One region of the Escherichia sp. E4742 genome, then DNA from elsewhere that is predicted to be linked to it. Evidence: predicted binding sites of a transcription regulator. Region 1 holds the regulator's gene; each other region holds the start of a gene.
The links. Region 1 encodes CRP, which controls carbon source genes, mostly activating them, when cyclic AMP is high. Its sites were predicted from a motif close to ATGTGANNNNNNTCACAT; they were not measured.
Positions count from the first base shown of each region.

Region 1 (6,493 bases):
GCTGGGTGTGGTGATGCATTTTCGCGGATGCAGCGGTGAACCTAACCGCATGCACCGCATTTACCATTCGGGCGAAACCGAAGACGCCAGTTGGTTTTTACGCTGGCTGCAACGCGAGTTTGGTCATGCGTCAACGGCTGCCGTCGGCTATTCGCTCGGCGGTAATATGCTGGCCTGTTTGCTGGCAAAAGAAGGTAATAATCTCCCGATTGATGCGGCGGTGGTTGTCTCCGCGCCGTTTGTGCTGGAAGCCTGTAGTTACCATATGGAAAAGGGCTTTTCCCGCGTTTATCAGCGTTATTTGCTGAACCTGCTAAAAGCCAATGCTGCACGCAAGCTGGCGGCCTACCCCGGTACGCTACCGATTAATCTCGCGCAGTTAAAATCGGTACGTCGCATCCGTGAATTTGACGATCTGATCACCGCCAGAATTCACGGCTACGCCGACGCTATCGACTATTATCGTCAGTGTAGCGCCATGCCTATGCTGAACCGGATCGCTAAACCGACGCTGATTATTCACGCCAAAGACGATCCGTTTATGGATCATCAGGTGATCCCGAAACCGGAAAATCTTCCTCCGCAAGTAGAGTATCAACTGACCGAACATGGGGGTCATGTTGGTTTTATTGGCGGTACATTACTTCACCCGCAAATGTGGCTGGAGTCACGCATTCCTGACTGGTTAACAACGTATCTGGAGGCGAAATCATGTTGATTCCCTGGCAAGACATCTCCCCTGAAACGCTGGAAAATTTAATTGAAAGCTTTGTGTTACGTGAAGGCACCGATTATGGTGAACAAGAGCGTACGCTTGAACAGAAAGTCGCCGACGTCAAACGCCAGCTACAGTGCGGAGAAGCGGTACTGGTCTGGTCGGAACTGCACGAGACGGTCAATATCATGCCGCGCAGTCAGTTTCGCGAATAACCTGCAACCGTCGGCGGACGAAATAATAATGATTGCCAAGTCATGGAGTTACTATGTCTGCCAAACATCCGGTCATTGCGGTAACAGGATCCAGCGGCGCGGGGACTACCACCACCAGCCTCGCGTTTCGTAAAATATTCGCCCAGTTAAATCTGCAAGCCGCCGAGGTGGAAGGCGACAGTTTTCACCGCTACACCCGCCCGGAAATGGACATGGCGATCCGCAAAGCGCGCGACGCCGGGCGGCATATCAGCTACTTCGGTCCCGAAGCTAACGACTTCGGCCTGCTGGAACAGACCTTTATTGAATATGGCCAGAGCGGCAAAGGGAAATCTCGCAAATATCTACATACCTACGACGAAGCCGTACCGTGGAATCAGGTACCGGGGACATTCACCCCATGGCAACCTTTACCGGAACCGACCGATGTACTGTTTTATGAAGGTTTACACGGCGGCGTAGTCACCCCGCAACATAACGTTGCGCAGCATGTAGACTTACTGGTTGGCGTAGTGCCTATCGTTAACCTTGAGTGGATTCAAAAACTCATTCGCGATACCGGCGAGCGCGGGCACTCGCGAGAAGCGGTGATGGACTCGGTAGTTCGCTCAATGGAAGATTATATCAACTACATCACACCGCAATTTTCCCGCACCCATCTTAACTTCCAGCGCGTTCCCACCGTCGACACTTCAAACCCGTTCGCGGCAAAAGGCATTCCATCGCTAGATGAAAGCTTTGTGGTGATCCATTTTCGTAATCTGGAAGAGATCGATTTCCCCTGGCTACTGGCGATGTTGCAGGGCTCATTCATTTCCCACATCAATACATTAGTGGTGCCGGGCGGCAAAATGGGTCTGGCAATGGAGTTAATTATGCTGCCGCTGGTGCAGCGATTGATGGAAGGAAAGAAAATCGAGTAACTCTGCTATTACGCCGGATAAAATACTATCCGGCTTCACAACGGGATAGTTAAATCACGCAGCAACCACTTCATACGAGTGGGTAATATTCACCGCTTTTTCCAGCATCAACGCGACTGAGCAATACTTCTCGGCTGATAGATCGACCGCACGCGCAACCGCTGCGTCCTTCAGGTCGCGACCGGTGACGATAAAATGCAAATTGATATGGGTAAACAGGCGGGGAGCCTCTTCGCGGCGTTCAGAGGTTAATTTTACTTCACAATCGACCACATCCTGACGCCCTTTTTGCAGGATAGAAACCACATCAATGGCGCTACAGCCACCCGCCGCCATCAGCACCATTTCCATCGGGCTGGGCGCTTTATCGCCAGAGTTGCCATCCATTAAAATCTGGTGACCAGAGGCAGATTCGCCCAAAAAAGTTAACCCTTCAACCCACTTCACACGCGCTTGCATAATCGGAACTCCATTGCGTCAATTTTCCTGACAGAGTACGCGTACTGACCAAATCGCGCAACGGAAGGCGACCTGGGTCATGCTGAAGCGAGACACCAGGAGACACAACGCGAAAGCTATGCTAAAACAGTCAGGATGCTACAGTAATACATTGATGTACTGCATGTATGTAAAGGACGCCACATTACCGTGCAGTTCAGTTGATAGCCCCTTCCCAGGTAGCGGGAAGCACATTTCGGCAATCCAGAGACAGCGGCGTTTTCTGGCTCTGGAGAAAGCTTATAACAGAGGATAACCGCGCATGGTGCTTGGCAAACCGCAAACAGACCCGACTCTCGAATGGTTCTTGTCTCATTGCCACATTCATAAGTACCCATCCAAGAGCACGCTTATTCACCAGGGTGAAAAAGCGGAAACGCTGTACTACATCGTTAAAGGCTCTGTGGCAGTGCTGATCAAAGACGAGGAGGGTAAAGAAATGATCCTCTCTTATCTGAATCAGGGTGATTTTATTGGCGAATTGGGCCTGTTTGAAGAAGGCCAGGAACGTAGCGCATGGGTACGTGCGAAAACTGCCTGTGAAGTGGCTGAAATTTCCTACAAAAAATTCCGCCAATTAATTCAGGTAAACCCGGATATTCTGATGCGTCTCTCCGCACAGATGGCACGTCGTCTGCAAGTCACTTCAGAGAAAGTGGGCAACCTCGCTTTCCTCGATGTAACGGGTCGCATTGCACAGACTCTGCTGAATCTGGCGAAACAACCGGATGCTATGACTCACCCGGACGGTATGCAAATTAAAATTACCCGTCAGGAAATTGGTCAAATTGTCGGCTGTTCTCGTGAAACCGTGGGACGCATTCTGAAGATGCTGGAAGATCAGAACCTGATCTCCGCACACGGAAAAACCATCGTCGTTTACGGCACCCGTTGATCCCATCGGAGTGGCGCGTTACCTGGTAGCGCGCCATTTTGTTTAAACCGATGTGGCGCAGACTGATTTATCATCCCGATATTAACTACGCACTACGACAAACGCTGGTGCTATGTTTGCCCGTGGCCGTTGGTCTGTTGCTTGGCGAATTAAGACTCGGGCTGCTCTTTTCCCTCGTCCCCGCCTGTTGCAATATTGCAGGGCTTGATACCCCCCATAAACGTTTTTTCAAACGTTTAATTATTGGTGCGTCGCTGTTTGCCACCTGCAGCTTGCTAACACAACTGCTGCTGGAAAAAGATATCCCCCTGCCATTTCTGCTGACGGGGTTAACGTTGATACTTGGCGTTACTGCCGAGTTAGGCCCATTACACGCAAAATTGCTTCCTGCATCGCTGCTGGCTGCCATTTTTACCCTCAGTCTGGCGGGATATATGCCGGTATGGGAGCCATTGCTCATTTATGCGTTAGGCACACTCTGGTATGGGCTGTTTAACTGGTTTTGGTTCTGGCTCTGGCGCGAACAACCGCTACGCGAGTCACTTAGCCTGCTGTACCGTGAACTGGCAGATTATTGCGAAGCCAAATACAGCCTGCTTACCCAGCACACCGATCCTGAGAAAGCGTTGCCACCGCTGCTGGAACGCCAGCAAAAAGCGGTCGATTTAATTACCCAGTGCTATCAGCAAATGCACATGCTTTCCGCGCAAAATAATACTGACTACAAGCGGATGTTGCGCATTTTCCAGGAGGCACTGGATTTACAGGAACACATCTCGGTCAGTTTGCATCAGCCGGAAGAGGTGCAAAAGCTGGTTGAGCGTAGCCATGCGGAAGAAGTTATCCGCTGGAATGCGCAAACCGTCGCCGCTCGCCTGCGCGTGCTGGCTGATGATATTCTTTACCATCGCCTGCCGACGCGTTTTACGATGGAAAAGCAAATTGGCGCACTGGAGAAAATCGCCCGCCAGCATCCAGATAACCCTGTAGGGCAATTCTGCTACTGGCACTTCAGCCGCATCGCTCGTGTGCTGCGTACCCAGAAACCGCTCTATGCCCGCGATCTGCTGGCGGATAAACAGCGGCGGATGCCATTACTTCCGGCGCTGAAAAGCTATCTTTCCCTGAAATCGCCAGCACTGCGTAATGCCGGACGACTGAGTGTGATGTTAAGCATTGCCAGTCTGATGGGCACCGCGCTGCATCTGCCGAAATCCTATTGGATACTAATGACGGTATTGCTGGTGACGCAAAATGGTTATGGCGCTACTCGCCTGCGGATTGTGAATCGTTCTGTGGGAACCGTGGTTGGATTAATTATTGCAGGCGTTGCGCTGCACTTTAAAATCCCTGAAGGTTACACCCTGACGCTGATGCTTTTCACCACGCTCGCCAGTTACCTGATATTGCGCAAAAACTACGGCTGGGCGACGGTCGGTTTTACCATTACCGCTGTATATACCCTGCAACTGTTATGGCTGAATGGCGAGCAATACATCATTCCGCGTCTTATCGATACTATCATCGGCTGTCTGATTGCCTTCGGCGGCACAGTTTGGCTATGGCCGCAGTGGCAGAGCGGGTTATTGCGTAAGAACGCCCATGATGCTTTAGAAACCTACCAGGAAGCGATTCGTCTGATCCTGAGTAAAGATCCGCAACCAACACCACTGGCCTGGCAGCGAATGCGGGTTAATCAGGCACATAACACTCTGTATAACTCATTAAATCAGGCGATGCAGGAACCGGCATTTAACAGCCATTATCTGGCTGACATGAAACTGTGGGTAACACATAGTCAGTTTATTGTTGAACATATTAATGCCATGACCACGCTGGCGCGAGAACACCGGACATTACCACCGGAGCTGGCGCAGGAATATTTGCAGTCTTGTGAAATCGCTATTCAACGCTGTCAGCAGCGCCTGGAATATGATGAACCGGGTAGTTCTGGTGACGCCAATATCATAGACTCGCCAGAGATGCTGCCACACGAAGGCGCGTCTGGCACGCTGGAGCAGCATTTACAACGCGTTATTGGCCATCTGAATACAATGCACACCATTTCAGCGATGGCCTGGCGGCAGCGACCACATCACGGGATTTGGTTGAGCCGGAAGTTACGGGATTCGAAGGCGTAATATCATCATTGCCAGAAACAAACCGCAGGTCGGATAAGGCGTTTATGCCGCATCCGACATGCTTTGCCTGATGCGACGATGACACGTCTTATTACGCCCCAACCACCTTCGCCACCGCGCGGGCAAAACGCTGCATCCCTTCATCGATATCCGCATCTTCCACCACCAGCGATGGTGCAAAACGCATCACATCTGCCCCGGCGTTCAGCACCATTACGCCAGCCTCGGCGCCCGCATAAAGGAAATCACGCGCCCGACCTTTGTACTGTGGCTTAAGCTCGGCACCAATCAACAACCCCATACCGCGAATATCGCTAAACACATCAAACTGCTGATCTATCTTCTGCAAATGATCAACAAAACGCTGACGTTTCGCGTGAATGCCTTCCAGCACTTCAGGGGTATTGATGATATCAAAGGCCGCGCCCGCCACCGCACAGGCCAGCGGATTACCGCCGTAGGTGGAACCGTGAGAACCAGGATGAAACGCTGAAGCAATCTCCGCCGTGGTCAGCACGGCGCTAATCGGGAAGCCGCCGCCTAACGCTTTCGCTGAGGTCAGAATATCCGGTGTCACGCCATAGTGCATATAAGCAAACAGATCGCCGGTACGCCCCATCCCACACTGCACTTCATCAAACACCAATAATGCCTGATGCTGATCGCACAGCTCACGCAGCCCCTGCAAAAACTCTGGCGTCGCTGCCGTCACGCCGCCCTCGCCCTGAATCGGCTCAACAACTACCGCGCAGGTGTGATCATCCATCACCGCTTTCACCGCGTGAAGATCATTAAAAGGCACGTGGATAATATCTGCCGGTTTTGGCCCAAAGCCGTCGGAATATTTCGGCTGCCCGCCCACAGAAACGGTAAACAACGAGCGACCATGAAAGGCGTTATGGAAGGCAATAATTTTGGTTTTGAACGGGCTATGACGTACGCATGCGTAGTGACGCGCCAGTTTAAAGGCGGTTTCGTTGGCTTCCGTACCGGAGTTCATAAACACCACGCGTTCGGCAAACGTCGCCTCAATCAGTTTACGCCCAAGACGCAGCGCCGGTTCATTGGTGAAAACGTTGCTGATATGCCACAGGGTTTCCCCCTGG
Region 1 is NZ_CP040443.1:1,582,779-1,589,271, forward strand. Features, by position in the region: gene FEM44_RS07740 (hydrolase) at 1-718, shown strand, start outside; gene FEM44_RS07745 (YheU family protein) at 712-930, shown strand; gene FEM44_RS07750 (phosphoribulokinase) at 984-1,853, shown strand; gene FEM44_RS07755 (OsmC family protein) at 1,908-2,312, opposite strand; gene crp (cAMP-activated global transcriptional regulator CRP) at 2,614-3,246, shown strand; gene FEM44_RS07765 (YccS/YhfK family putative transporter) at 3,297-5,387, shown strand; gene argD (bifunctional acetylornithine/succinyldiaminopimelate transaminase) at 5,479-6,493, opposite strand, start outside.

Region 2 (6,493 bases), 1.7 Mb from region 1:
TGCCTGACTCATTAAAACCGGCGCTTGAAGCGATTGCGCTGCACGGTTCTGAGGAAAACTTCGAGCGCGTAGAGAAGATGTCGCCAGAAGCGTTTGAAGAAAGCGTGGATGCCATTCGACTGGCGGCGCTTGATTTGCATGCTTACTGGATGACGCATCCTCAGGAAAAAGCTGTTCAGCAACCGATTAAAGCTGAAGAAAAACCGGGTCGTAACGACCCTTGCCCATGTGGTAGTGGCAAGAAATATAAGCAGTGCTGCCTGCATTAAGAGGCTATATTGGGTGCCAGAATTAACTCTGGCACCCATGTTTTATGGGCCTGATAAGGATGTGGACAGAAGACTGGATTATGTCCATATGCACGGCAAAGCGTTTATCCCACTTCTGGCAACAACCCTGCCGCAATCAAAAATTGCACGCCAATCACGCTAATGCCACAGATAAACACTAACACCAGAGCTGGACGTCCACCTTTCACCCGATAACTTGCTTGTGGATTATGCTTCCTGCTCTGCCAGGTCAGCAGTGAAGGAATTATCAACGCCAGTACTGCCAGCGCTACGCCAGCATACCCGAGCGCCATTACAAAACCACGTGGATAAAACAGCGCAAACGCCAGTGGCGGCAGAAAGGTAATTACACCGGTTTGCAGTCTTCCACCAACGGTATTGGAACGCTGAAACAAATCCGCCAGATAATCAAATAAGCCTAACGCTACGCCCAGGAAAGATGTGGCGAGGGCTAAATCAGCGAATAAATGCACTGCCAACTCGACATGCGGCGAGGCCACCACTTCGCGTAATGCCTGTAACAGCCCATTTAATCCAGCATGATTCGCCAGCAGTCCCATAAAGGTTGTTGAATCAATGCTGCCCAGTGTCGCCAGTTGCCAGAAAATATATGCCACCAGAGGGATCGCGCTACCGGTAATAAACACCCAGCGCAATTTACGAATGTTGCCATCCATATAGCTGACGATGCTCGGTACGCTACCGTGAAAACCAAACGAGGTAAAAATCACCGGAATTGCAGACAATGCCAGACCCTGTTGCAGTGGCAGCGTTAGCAGATTGATTTTATGAATATGTGGTAGCAGCAATACCAGCATTAGCACCAGGAAAATAATCTTGGCGCTGAACAAAAAACGGTTAAACAAATCGACCAGCGACGTCCCAACACAAACCACACCACCGGCAACAAAAGTAAACAACAGCACGCCAGCGGTTGTGGTCATTGAAATGCCTGTCCAGTCGCTGATGCTGGAGGCCAGCAATTCACCGGCACCGCTGATATATGCTGCGGTCAGGGCGTACATTAAAAACATCATACTGAAGCCGGTCAGCCACTGACCGTAGCGGCCCAGATAGCGTTTTGCCAGCGTGCCTAAGCCGGTATCTGCAGGGACATGCTGATACACTTCCAGCAGTAACAGAGCGGTGTAACACATCAAGGCCCACAGGCCAATTAACAATGTCAGAGTGACGGTAAAACCGACGCCAGCCGCTGCCAGCGGCATTGCCAGCATACCTGCGCCAATTGTGGTTCCCGCCACGATAAAAACACTTCCCAGAGTTCTGTTTTTCACGCTTTCTTCTGTCCTGACGATCTTTATGAGTGATATCTGCGGCGCAGGTTAAGGCATTATCTATATTTCGTCAAATCGACGTTACATATAGTGTAAACAAAAATGTACGATAAATGCATTCAGAACTGCGCTGGCGCAAAGCCTTAAGACGCTGGGATCGTTACGCTATGCCTTTTTTGAGGAGGAACGATGGAATCTATTCACGGTCATGAAGTGTTAAATATGATGATTGAATCAGGTGAGCAATATACGCACGCCAGTCTGGAAGCGGCTATCAAAGCACGTTTTGGTGATCAGACACGTTTTCATACTTGCTCGGCTGAAGGGATGACGGCGGGAGAGTTGGTGGCTTTTCTGGCGGAAAAAGGCAAATTTATTCCTTGCGAAGAAGGATTCTCAACCGATAAAAGTAAGATTTGTCGTCACTGATCTGAAACGGCGGCAGAAAATCTGCCGCCAGAGAAGATTAGTTTTGTGCGTCGAGCGTAGAGAGTTCTTTATCGATGAAATAAAGTCCTTCGCCGCTTTTCCCCGCCAGGCTCAATTTATCAATAATAGATTTGAACAATTTCTCTTCTTCGTGTTGTTCAGATACATACCATTGCAGGAAATTGAACGTTGGGTAGTCCTGATTAGTCATGGCAGCGTGAGCGAGTTCGTTAATTTTTTGCGTAATTAATTGTTCGTGTTTATAGGTTTCCTGGAATAATTCATCAAGTGAAGAATATTCAGCAAACGGTGATTCAACGGTATTAATTCGCGGTAAATTTCCAGTATCGGTCAGGTAATCAAACAGACGCTGCATATGCGTCATCTCTTCCTGGGCGTGGCGACGCAGAAACGCGGCAGCACCTTCGAAGGTGTGATAGCTGCACCATGCGCTCATTTGCTGATAAAGCAGTGAAGAGTAGAGTTCCAGGTTCATCTGCTCATTAAGTTTTTCAATCATTTCTGGTTTCAGCATGATAGTGCTCCACAAAGGTTATATTTGTTGCTGTGGCGCCACTATAATTTGTTATTTTATTATTTGCAAAAGGTAAAATATTAAATTCAATTATTAAAAATGCGAATGTGAATAAAACGCATTAACGCTATTTGTGATGTTAATTAACCAGCGAAGCCTCCCTCGCTGATTAAAATCTTTATTGATAAGCCGAGGGTGTTAAGTATCGGCACTGATACGACAGTGTAAATTGCGTATTCAGACATAATGATCCCGCAAACAAACTACAGTTACTTACAGGTTGCCCAAACGCAAAGGCGCGGGTAAATCCAACCTGCTGACATGCGCGGTTCGCGATTCCCTGATCGAGATAGTTGTCAGTGCGGGCGTGTTGTAAAAAAGCCTGATTGTAAACGAGGCGTACAATACCACTCGTGGCGTTAACATCGCTCAGGTGAGCCTGACGAGTTACGGTACAGCCCGCTACTGTTAAAAGTGAAAAAACAATTATCAGATGTTTCATGTCACAGCCTGAAGAGGGAGAAGAAACAGGTATTGTACTTGTGGTCACAGCCAGGCTATGGACAGAAAAGACGACGGATTAGCGCTATTCCTTGCTTTCTGCAGAACGCAGAGGTTTTGTGATTATCATTTTTATAACATCAAAGAGGTATTTATGTGATGAGCATCACATAAAGATTGATTTTTGTGATGAATGTCATATTATAAACGTAAAGACGATAACACCTGCATAACAAATAATCGGAGTGGCGCGATGAAACTGCGTAAGATCCTGAAAAGCATGTTCAATAATTATTGCAAGACGTTTAAAGACGTACCGCCTGGCAATATGTTCAGATAACAAAAAACCTGCTTCGGCAGGTTTTTTTGTACCCTGATGCGGGCTGATGTGACTATCGTTGAAGAAGGGAAGCCGCTACTATAACGGCTTTCAAAATGCTATCAGGAGTTTAGGATGTCCCAGCCGCTGAATGCCGATCAGGAACTGGTTTCTGATGTTGTTGCTTGCCAGTTGGTGATCAAACAAATTCTCGACGTGCTCGATGTGATCGCGCCTGTTGAGGTACGTGAAAAAATGTCCAGCCAGCTGAAGAATATTGATTTTACTCACCATCCGGCTGCTGCTGACCCAGTCACTATGCGTGCTATTCAAAAAGCCATCGCGTTGATTGAGCTAAAGTTCACCCCACAAAACGAATCCCATTAAAAAAACCGCTGCCTCAGTAATGTGAGGCAGCGGTTTTCACCACTTTTTTGTATTCGGCGCATCATTTTATGCGCCGATTTTATTAATGTATCTGATGCGACACGACATTCAGAACATGCTGGTCGGTCTGGACAGGGCACATACCGGCCAGTTTCGCACTGCGCACTTCATCAAGAATGGTTTGCAGTAAGAGGCCATCGTGCTGCTGTTCTTTTTCCAGATCGCGCAGAAAATCGACAGTAGAATCATCATTCAATTCTTTAGCTTCATTTGCTAATTGCGCCAGCGTGCTTGAACGCTGCTCATATTCTTCCAACGTTTTTTGGAAGAGTTCTTCCAGAGAGTTCAGTTTTTCTCCAGGTACATCAATGGCTTTAACGATAGGCGTCGCCCCGACACTTTTCATGAAGTTAAACATGCGCATCATTTGAGTCACGTTACTTTGTGCCTGGGAGCGAAGAAAAGTCGCGGTGCCATTCAGACTTTGTTCAGAACACCAGTTGCTCAGGTGAAGGTAGAGATTGGATGCATAAAACTCGCGGTTCATTTGAGTGTTGAGTTTGAGAAGCATTCCAGTGGTTGCCATACCTAATATCCTTATATCCAGAAGACGAGAGGTGCAAGATAAATCAAAACACCGTAATTACTGTTTGCAGAATAATTCCTTTCTGCGGGTCCGAAATGTGATCCTGGAGTCAATTCTGACGATGATCTGAAATAAGCATAACGTCTGAAGGATTATAAGAAAATCCTTAAATCACCAAGTTTATATTTTTTTACATTTCATTGATTAGGGTTATTGATTTGCAATAATTCTCAATGTTGTGATTTCTCGTATCTCATTGATATTAAATTGTTTTATCAATATCATGATGCCGTTCTTATATTTTCAGGTATTTTTTCAGTTTTGGGATGATGCTCGCATTATGGATTTATCCATTAATTAATGAAGCTGGTGATAATTTACAGCGAAAGGAATTTTGTCTGGAGTTTTGATACTTCTTCCCTGATTCACCATTCACCTGTAATGCGCAGTATCTTGCCCGAGAAAATTAGATTAAAAAGAAGACACGCCTGAGCTATCAAATGATGCTACAAGGATTTCCAGGCTGATCTTATGGATTAATCTGCTAAGACACTTATCATTTGTCATACAATTAACGTCTTCTGTATGTCTTTTATTGCTAAATTTATGCACGTTCTCACTGTAATTCTGCGGTGTGATATTGCTCTCCTATGGAGAATTAATTTCTCGCTAAAACTATGCCAACACAGTCACTTACCTTTTCGCCAAAGGTAATGCTTTGTTTTCCGATTGAATTAACGAAAGCTCTTAGGTTTTGCCCTACACAAAATGATGCTAAAGCTGGAGATAACCATGCACAAATTTACTAAAGCTCTTGCAGCCATCGGTCTGGCTGCCGTTATGTCACAATCCGCTATGGCGGAAAATTTGAAACTCGGTTTCCTGGTGAAGCAACCAGAAGAACCGTGGTTTCAGACTGAATGGAAGTTTGCCGATAAAGCCGGAAAAGATTTAGGCTTTGAAGTTATTAAGATAGCCGTACCTGATGGCGAAAAAACACTGAACGCTATTGATAGCCTGGCAGCCAGTGGTGCGAAAGGTTTTGTTATCTGTACTCCGGACCCGAAACTGGGTGCAGCCATCGTGGCGAAAGCGCGTGGCTACGATATGAAAGTTATTGCCGTGGATGATCAGTTTGTTAATGCTAAAGGTAAGCCGGTTGATACCGTTCCGTTGGTGATGATGGCAGCGACGAAAATTGGCGAACGTCAGGGCCAGGAACTGTATAAAGAGATGCAGAAACGTGGTTGGGATGTGAAAGAAAGCGCCGTAATGGCGATTACTGCCAACGAACTGGATACCGCCCGCCGTCGTACTACCGGTTCTATGGACGCGCTGAAAGCCGCCGGATTCCCGGAAAAACAAATTTATCAGGTTCCTACCAAATCTAACGACATTCCGGGGGCGTTTGACGCCGCCAACTCAATGTTGGTTCAGCATCCTGAAGTTAAACACTGGTTGATCGTCGGTATGAACGACAGCACCGTGCTGGGTGGCGTACGCGCGACGGAAGGTCAGGGCTTCAAAGCAGCTGATATTATCGGTATCGGTATTAATGGTGTGGATGCGGTGAGCGAACTGTCAAAGGCACAGGCTACGGGTTTCTATGGTTCACTGCTGCCAAGCCCGGACGTTCATGGCTATAAATCCAGCGAAATGCTTTACAACTGGGTAGCAAAAGACGTTGAACCGCCAAAATTCACTGAAGTTACCGACGTGGTGCTGATCACGCGTGACAACTTTAAAGAAGAACTGGAGAAAAAAGGTTTAGGCGGTAAGTAATCTGCCGGAAAAATTCCCCTCTGCGTTATGCAGAGGGGGTGTAAAACGACCAGTGATTCACGGAGACGTTATGCAACAGTCTACCCCGTATCTCTCATTTCGCGGCATTGGTAAAACCTTTCCTGGCGTCAAGGCGCTTACGGATGTCAGTTTTGACTGTTATGCCGGTCAGGTTCATGCATTGATGGGTGAAAATGGCGCCGGAAAATCAACACTTTTAAAAATCCTTAGTGGAAACTATGCGCCAACCACGGGTTCTGTAGTGATTAATGGGCAGGAAATGTCCTTTTCCGATACCACCGCTGCACTGAATGCGGGTGTCGCGATTATTTACCAGGAACTGCATCTCGTGCCGGAAATGACCGTCGC
Region 2 is NZ_CP040443.1:5,004,306-5,010,798, reverse strand. Features, by position in the region: gene yecA (UPF0149 family protein YecA) at 1-269, shown strand, start outside; gene tyrP (tyrosine transporter TyrP) at 374-1,585, opposite strand; gene FEM44_RS24425 (YecH family metal-binding protein) at 1,775-2,014, shown strand; gene ftnA (non-heme ferritin) at 2,052-2,549, opposite strand; gene yecR (YecR family lipoprotein) at 2,728-3,051, opposite strand; gene azuC (stress response protein AzuC) at 3,304-3,390, shown strand; gene yecJ (DUF2766 family protein YecJ) at 3,505-3,756, shown strand; gene FEM44_RS24400 (non-heme ferritin-like protein) at 3,839-4,342, opposite strand; gene araF (arabinose ABC transporter substrate-binding protein AraF) at 5,135-6,124, shown strand; gene araG (arabinose ABC transporter ATP-binding protein AraG) at 6,195-6,493, shown strand, end outside.
Region 2: a site for CRP is predicted at 3,205-3,222, ahead of azuC (stress response protein AzuC). Genes of this name have one in related genera too.

Region 3 (6,493 bases), 720 kb from region 1:
CGGTAAGGCAAGAACACCTAACATTGCACGCCAGTTACCGCTATAGCTGAATGCCGTGTCGGATAAAAATGCCAGCACGATGCCCAGCGTTACCATCAATTGGTACATACTGATCATCTTGCCACGTACATTTTCACTCGCCATTTCAGAGAGGTACAGTGGAGCTGTATAAGAGGCAATCCCCACGGCAATACCAAGCACCACACGAGCGGCGATTAACATTTCTACGCTGGTCGCAAAAGCCGACCCTATCGAACCGAGCACAAACAGGATAGCCCCTGCCATCAAACTGTATTTACGTCCCAGGCGGAACGACAGCCAACCATTGAACAGCGCACCAATTGCCGCGCCGAGCATCATGCTACTGACCACCCATTCCTGCAATCGACTGGTTAGCACAAAGTGATCGGTAATGAACGGCAACGCTCCGGCGATGACCCCGATATCAAGACCGAATAACAATCCTGCGACCGCAGCAGCTACCGAAACAAACATATTCATACGACGCGTATCTCGCAGAGGACGCGGCGTTAAAGCAGATTCCGTATTGATAGTAACCATTTTTTTCCTGCCAGCAGAGAATAAGACATAGTGAAAAAATACGTGAACAACTCATTCTGGTGTCAGGTCGGAATTAGTATAAATATGGATTAAATTGCTACGACATACGGTTATGTGATGGACATTCCAATTTTCAAATTAAGTAAAATTATTAACATTATTATTAACTACCTAATTTTAAAGCAGATAAAACTCATAAAGTTTATTAATTGATAATTTATATGGATTATTTCATAACCGAGATATGGATTATGATGATCTGCAGGTATAAAAAACCCTGCCATATGGCAGGGTCATAAAAATGAATTGAATAACTTAACGCGCCAGCCAGCCGCCATCTACGGCGATGGTATAACCATTCACATAGTCTGAAGCACTGGAGGCAAGGAACACCACTGGCCCCATTAGATCGCTCGGCAATCCCCAACGCCCTGCCGGGATGCGGTCAAGAATTTCCGCACTACGCTTTTCATCAGCCCGCAGTTGTTGGGTATTGTTGGTCGCCATGTAGCCCGGAGCAATCGCATTAACGTTGATGTTATGTTTTGCCCATTCGTTCGCCATCAGGCGGGTCACGCCCATCACGCCGCTTTTTGATGCGGTATACGAAGGTACGCGGATCCCGCCCTGAAATGAGAGCATCGAAGCGATATTGATAATCTTGCCGCCGTTGCCCTGTGCAATGAAGTGTTTCGCCGCCGCCTGGGACATGAAAAATACACTTTTGATGTTCAGGTTCATCACATCGTCCCAGTCTTTTTCACTGAAATCGAGTGCATCTTCACGGCGAATCAATCCGGCGTTATTGACCAGGATATCAATATGGCCGAACTCTGCTACCGCACGATCCAGCAGTGCAGGAATGCCATCAATCTGACGTAGATCGGCGGTCAGGCTTAAAAAGCGACGCCCCAGCGCCGTGACCTGTTCAATGGTTTCGGTCGGTTCAACGATATTAATACCGACGATATCACAGCCCGCTTGCGCTAGTCCCAGCGCCATCCCCTGCCCCAGTCCAGTATCACAACCAGTGACTACCGCGACTTTACCATCAAGAGAAAATTCTTTTAAAATCATGACAATACCTTATTCATTTTGCCCGCAACTAGCGCAGGTCTTTAACGGCAACGTGGTCCATATCATCGAAGACCTGGTTTTCACCGACCATGCCCCAGATAAAGGTATAAGCTTTGGTCCCTACGCCGGAGTGGATAGACCAACTCGGGGAAATGACTGCCTGCTCGTTATGCATCACAATGTGACGCGTTTCTTGCGGTTGCCCCATCATGTGGAAAACGCAGGCGTCATCATCCATGTTGAAATAGAAGTAAACTTCCATCCGACGCTCGTGGGTGTGGCATGGCATGGTATTCCACAGGTTTCCCGGAGCCAGCTCCGTTAGCCCCATGCTCAACTGGCAGGTTTCCAGCACATCTGGCACAAAATATTTGTTAATTGTGCGACGATTACTGGTGATGTTATCGCCCAGCGTAACCGGAGCGACTTCAGCCGGGGTCACTTTTTTAGTGGGATACGTCGTATGAGCAGGTGCGCAGTTGTAATAAAACTTCGCCGGAGTGGCACTATCAATGCTGGCAAAGACCACTTCTTTTGCACCTTTACCAACATAGAGAGCGTCGCGGTGACCGATTTCGTAGCATTGACCATCGACGGTAATCGTACCAGCGCCGCCAATATTAATAACGCCCAGCTCGCGACGTTCCAGGAAGTAGCTCACGCCCAGTTGTTTTCCAACTTCCCCACCAACGGAAACCGTTTTTGCTACCGGCATAATGCCGCCAACAATAATGCGGTCAATGTGGCTGTAAACCATCGTGTACTCATCCGCGACGAATACCTTTTCAACCAAAAATTCATTGCGCAGCCCCTGGGTATCCAGCGTTTTTGCATGCGCACTGTGGATGCTCTGTCTTACGTCCACATCAACCTCCGATAATCATTGAACTGTAAAATCACAACGATTGTGAAACATCGTTTCGTTTTATTCTTTAAAGGATGATATGCCTGCACAGTGTGCTTTTCAATCAAAAATAAAACATTGTTTCATTTTTTGATTAGAGATTGAGAAAAGTGTCGCGTCGATCACGAATAGGTCAGGTGAAGGAAAAATTCAGAGTCTATAGGGTATGTGCGCAGACGTGCCAACCATCATCATGAAATGGCTTGATGGCGGCAGATGTTTAACGAATAGAAAGGAATTTAGATCGGGTCGTCACGTTCAATAGTTAACGCCACGCCCTGACCACCGCCAATACAAAGTGTAGCCAGCCCTTTACGCGCATTGCGTTTTACCATTTCATGGACCAAAGAAACCAGAATACGGCAACCGGATGCGCCAATCGGGTGACCCAACGCAATTGCGCCACCGTTAACATTGACCCGACGTTCATCCCATTCGAGCATTTTGCCAACGGAAAGCGCCTGCGCGGCAAACGCTTCATTAGCCTCAATAAGATCGACATCAGAAAGCTGCCAGCCCACACGCTCAAGGCAACGGCGAGTCGCATATACCGGAGCAATACCCATCAGCGCAGGATCAACACCAACACTGGCAAAGGCGCGAATACGTGCCAGCACGGGTAAATTCAATTCTCGCGCTTTGGCTTCGCTCATCATCATTACTGCAGCAGCACCATCATTAATAGATGAAGCATTACCCGCAGTAACAGAACCGTGGCGATCAAATGACGGATTTAAGCTAGCCAGCCCTTCTGCACTGGCATCCGTACGCGGCTGCTCATCGGTATCAACAATCAATAGTTGCCCATTGTTTTGCGTTCTTACCGGGACAATCTCATCGTTGAATCGTCCAGCGTCAATGGCCGCCCGCGCTTTTTGTTGTGAACTAAGTGCATAGGCATCTTGTAATTGACGGCTGATACCATATTCACGCGCCAGATTTTCGGCAGTGACACCAATATGGTAATCATTGAATGCATCCCATAAGCCATCATGCACCAGACTATCAACCAGTTGGCTATCACCAAGCTGTGCTCCGGTACGGCTATCAGTCAGGACATGTGGTGCGCGACTCATGTTTTCCTGACCACCGGCGATGACAATATCAGCCTCGCCACACTGGATCGCTTGTGTGGCAAGGTGCAGTGCTTTTAACCCGGAACCACAAACATCATTAATCGTAATTGCCGAAACACTGTTGGGTAGACCACCTTTAATGGCCGATTGCCGTGCCGGATTCTGCCCAGCCCCTGCGGTCAGAACCTGCCCCAGAATCACTTCATCCACCGCATGTGCAGCAACGCCAGTGCGTTCTAATAACGCTTTCACGACCAGGCTACCAAGTTCTACGGCAGAATGGCCAGCCAACGCTCCACGAAAGCAGCCGATAGGTGTTCGTAACGCACCGACAATCACAACGTCTTTCATCACAACCTCGCACAGATTAACAGCGCAATAGTAAATGATTGTTAATAAAAATTATTTTAAATGTTTAAAAATAGTGATTTTTATCACAAAGGAAATTCACCGGAATGAGGGATGGATACCCAACTGGCACGCAAGGTTTGCATCTACTAACCCATGAATCCATGAGCTGATATAGCGTTAATCTCCCATGTTTGACCTGGTTTATGGTAAATTGCCCTCCATTTTTCTTAATTTGTAGATGATACGTTCAAATAATGTCTAAAATTTGGTCAAAAGAAGAAACTCTCTGGAGCTTCGCACTTTACGGCACAGCCGTTGGCGCAGGCACGCTCTTTCTCCCTATTCAGCTAGGTTCAGCGGGAGCGGTAGTCCTGTTTATTACAGCACTGGTCGCATGGCCTTTAACATATTGGCCACATAAGGCCCTGTGCCAGTTCATCCTTTCTTCAAAAACATCCGCAGGCGAAGGGATTACTGGCGCAGTAACTCATTACTATGGCAAGAAGATCGGCAATCTGATTACCACTCTTTACTTCATTGCTTTTTTTGTCGTCGTGTTGATATATGCAGTGGCAATCACCAATTCGCTGACAGAACAACTGGCAAAGCATATGGTCATCGACCTGCGCATTCGTATGCTGGTGAGTCTGGGTGTTGTGTTAATTCTGAATCTCATCTTTCTGATGGGGCGCCATGCCACAATTCGGGTAATGGGATTTTTGGTGTTTCCACTAATTGCCTATTTCTTATTTCTTTCTTTCTACCTCGTCGGTAGCTGGCAACCAGCTCTATTAACTACCCAGGTAGAGTTCAATCAGAATACCCTTCACCAGATATGGATATCGATTCCCGTGATGGTTTTCGCCTTTAGCCATACGCCCATTATTTCTACGTTTGCTATTGATAGACGTGAAAAATATGGCGAACACGCTATGGATAAATGCAAAAAAATTATGAAAGTCGCTTATCTCATCATCTGCGTGAGCGTACTTTTCTTCGTCTTTAGCTGCCTGTTATCAATACCACCTTCTTATATTGAAACAGCTAAAGAGGAGGGCGTTACCATTTTATCGGCACTTTCTATGCTGCCAAATGCCCCTGCATGGTTGTCGATTTCCGGAATAATTGTCGCGGTTGTAGCAATGTCTAAATCATTTTTAGGCACCTACTTTGGTGTTATTGAAGGTGCAACGGAATTAGTCAAAACAACGCTACAGCAGGCAGGGGTTAAAAAAAGCCGTGCATTTAACCGCGCGCTATCAATTATGTTAGTATCACTGATTACTTTCATCGTTTGCTGCATAAACCCTAATGCAATTTCGATGATTTATGCGATCAGTGGTCCACTTATTGCCATGATTCTTTTTATCATGCCAACGCTGTCAACATATCTCATCCCGGCACTTAAGCCCTGGCGCTCCATCGGAAATCTAATTACGTTGATCGTCGGTATCCTGTGCGTATCGGTAATGTTCTTTAGCTAATCACTGATGTGAATGGTTCAAAATAACCACTATTTTGAACCATTCCAATTCTTACAATGCGCATCTTGCATTGTTCACCCTCCCCAAATGCTCCATAACTTAAACGAACATTATCAAGCTGTTATCCTAAATAAAAATCTGAACATCTTAATTAAGACTATTTAAGATGCATCACTTAGATTTACAAGATATCTTCTGGTCATTCGAAAACAATTTGCAGTATAGATATTCTTAATACATTAGGCACTTGTCTGATTTGCAATAAGGTCAACATGATTAACTGAGTGAAATCCAATCACATTTAAAGCTTAATGATGCACGCTTAAATATGTCATTAAGAATAATATCAAATACGGATTAAACACAATTTTTCATAAAAAGCTTACTAAATCAGAGTGTATTGACATCATCAATAACCAATGAAATTATGCAATTATCTATGAATAGGGAGGTTATTAACATGAGGCTTTGTAGTCGCTATAAAAGTCTTACATGCAATAGTTGCTCAATGCATTGCCAAATAATGCCAGAAAAATCACCACGGTTGCAGTATTGTGCAAATGCATGTTTTTGTATGTGGCCCGAAGAGAGTTCGTATTTTAATCGTGGCGTGGTTGAAGGTATATTAAGTAAAAACCACAATGCTCGATTAAGTGGATATATTTTTGTAGATTTTTCAGTAAGCTTTTTGCGCCTTTTTTAGAGAGTGACTGGATCGACTATCTTACGAGTACTGAGATGGGAATAGTGTTAGTAAGCGATCGAAATATGCAATCTCTTGCTAATTACTGGAGAAAACACAATTCCGCGATATCAGCCATTATATATAATGATGATGGACTGGATATTGCCAACGAAAAGATCAGGCAACTATTCATTGGTCGTTATTTGTCATTTACCAGAGGTAATACGTTAACTCAAATGGAATTCACCATTATGGGACATATGGTTTCTGGTTATAATCCATATCAGATTGCAGAGGTTCTTGATATGGATATCCGTAGCATCTACGCCTACAAGCAAAGAATTGAAAAAAGGAT
Region 3 is NZ_CP040443.1:866,316-872,808, forward strand. Features, by position in the region: gene araE (arabinose-proton symporter AraE) at 1-561, opposite strand, end outside; gene kduD (2-dehydro-3-deoxy-D-gluconate 5-dehydrogenase KduD) at 877-1,638, opposite strand; gene kduI (5-dehydro-4-deoxy-D-glucuronate isomerase) at 1,667-2,503, opposite strand; gene FEM44_RS04155 (acetyl-CoA C-acetyltransferase) at 2,782-3,969, opposite strand; gene FEM44_RS04160 (amino acid permease) at 4,224-5,453, shown strand; partial or broken gene FEM44_RS04165 (helix-turn-helix transcriptional regulator) at 5,914-6,493, shown strand, end outside.
Region 3: a site for CRP is predicted at 4,041-4,058, ahead of FEM44_RS04155 (acetyl-CoA C-acetyltransferase). Genes of this name have one in related genera too.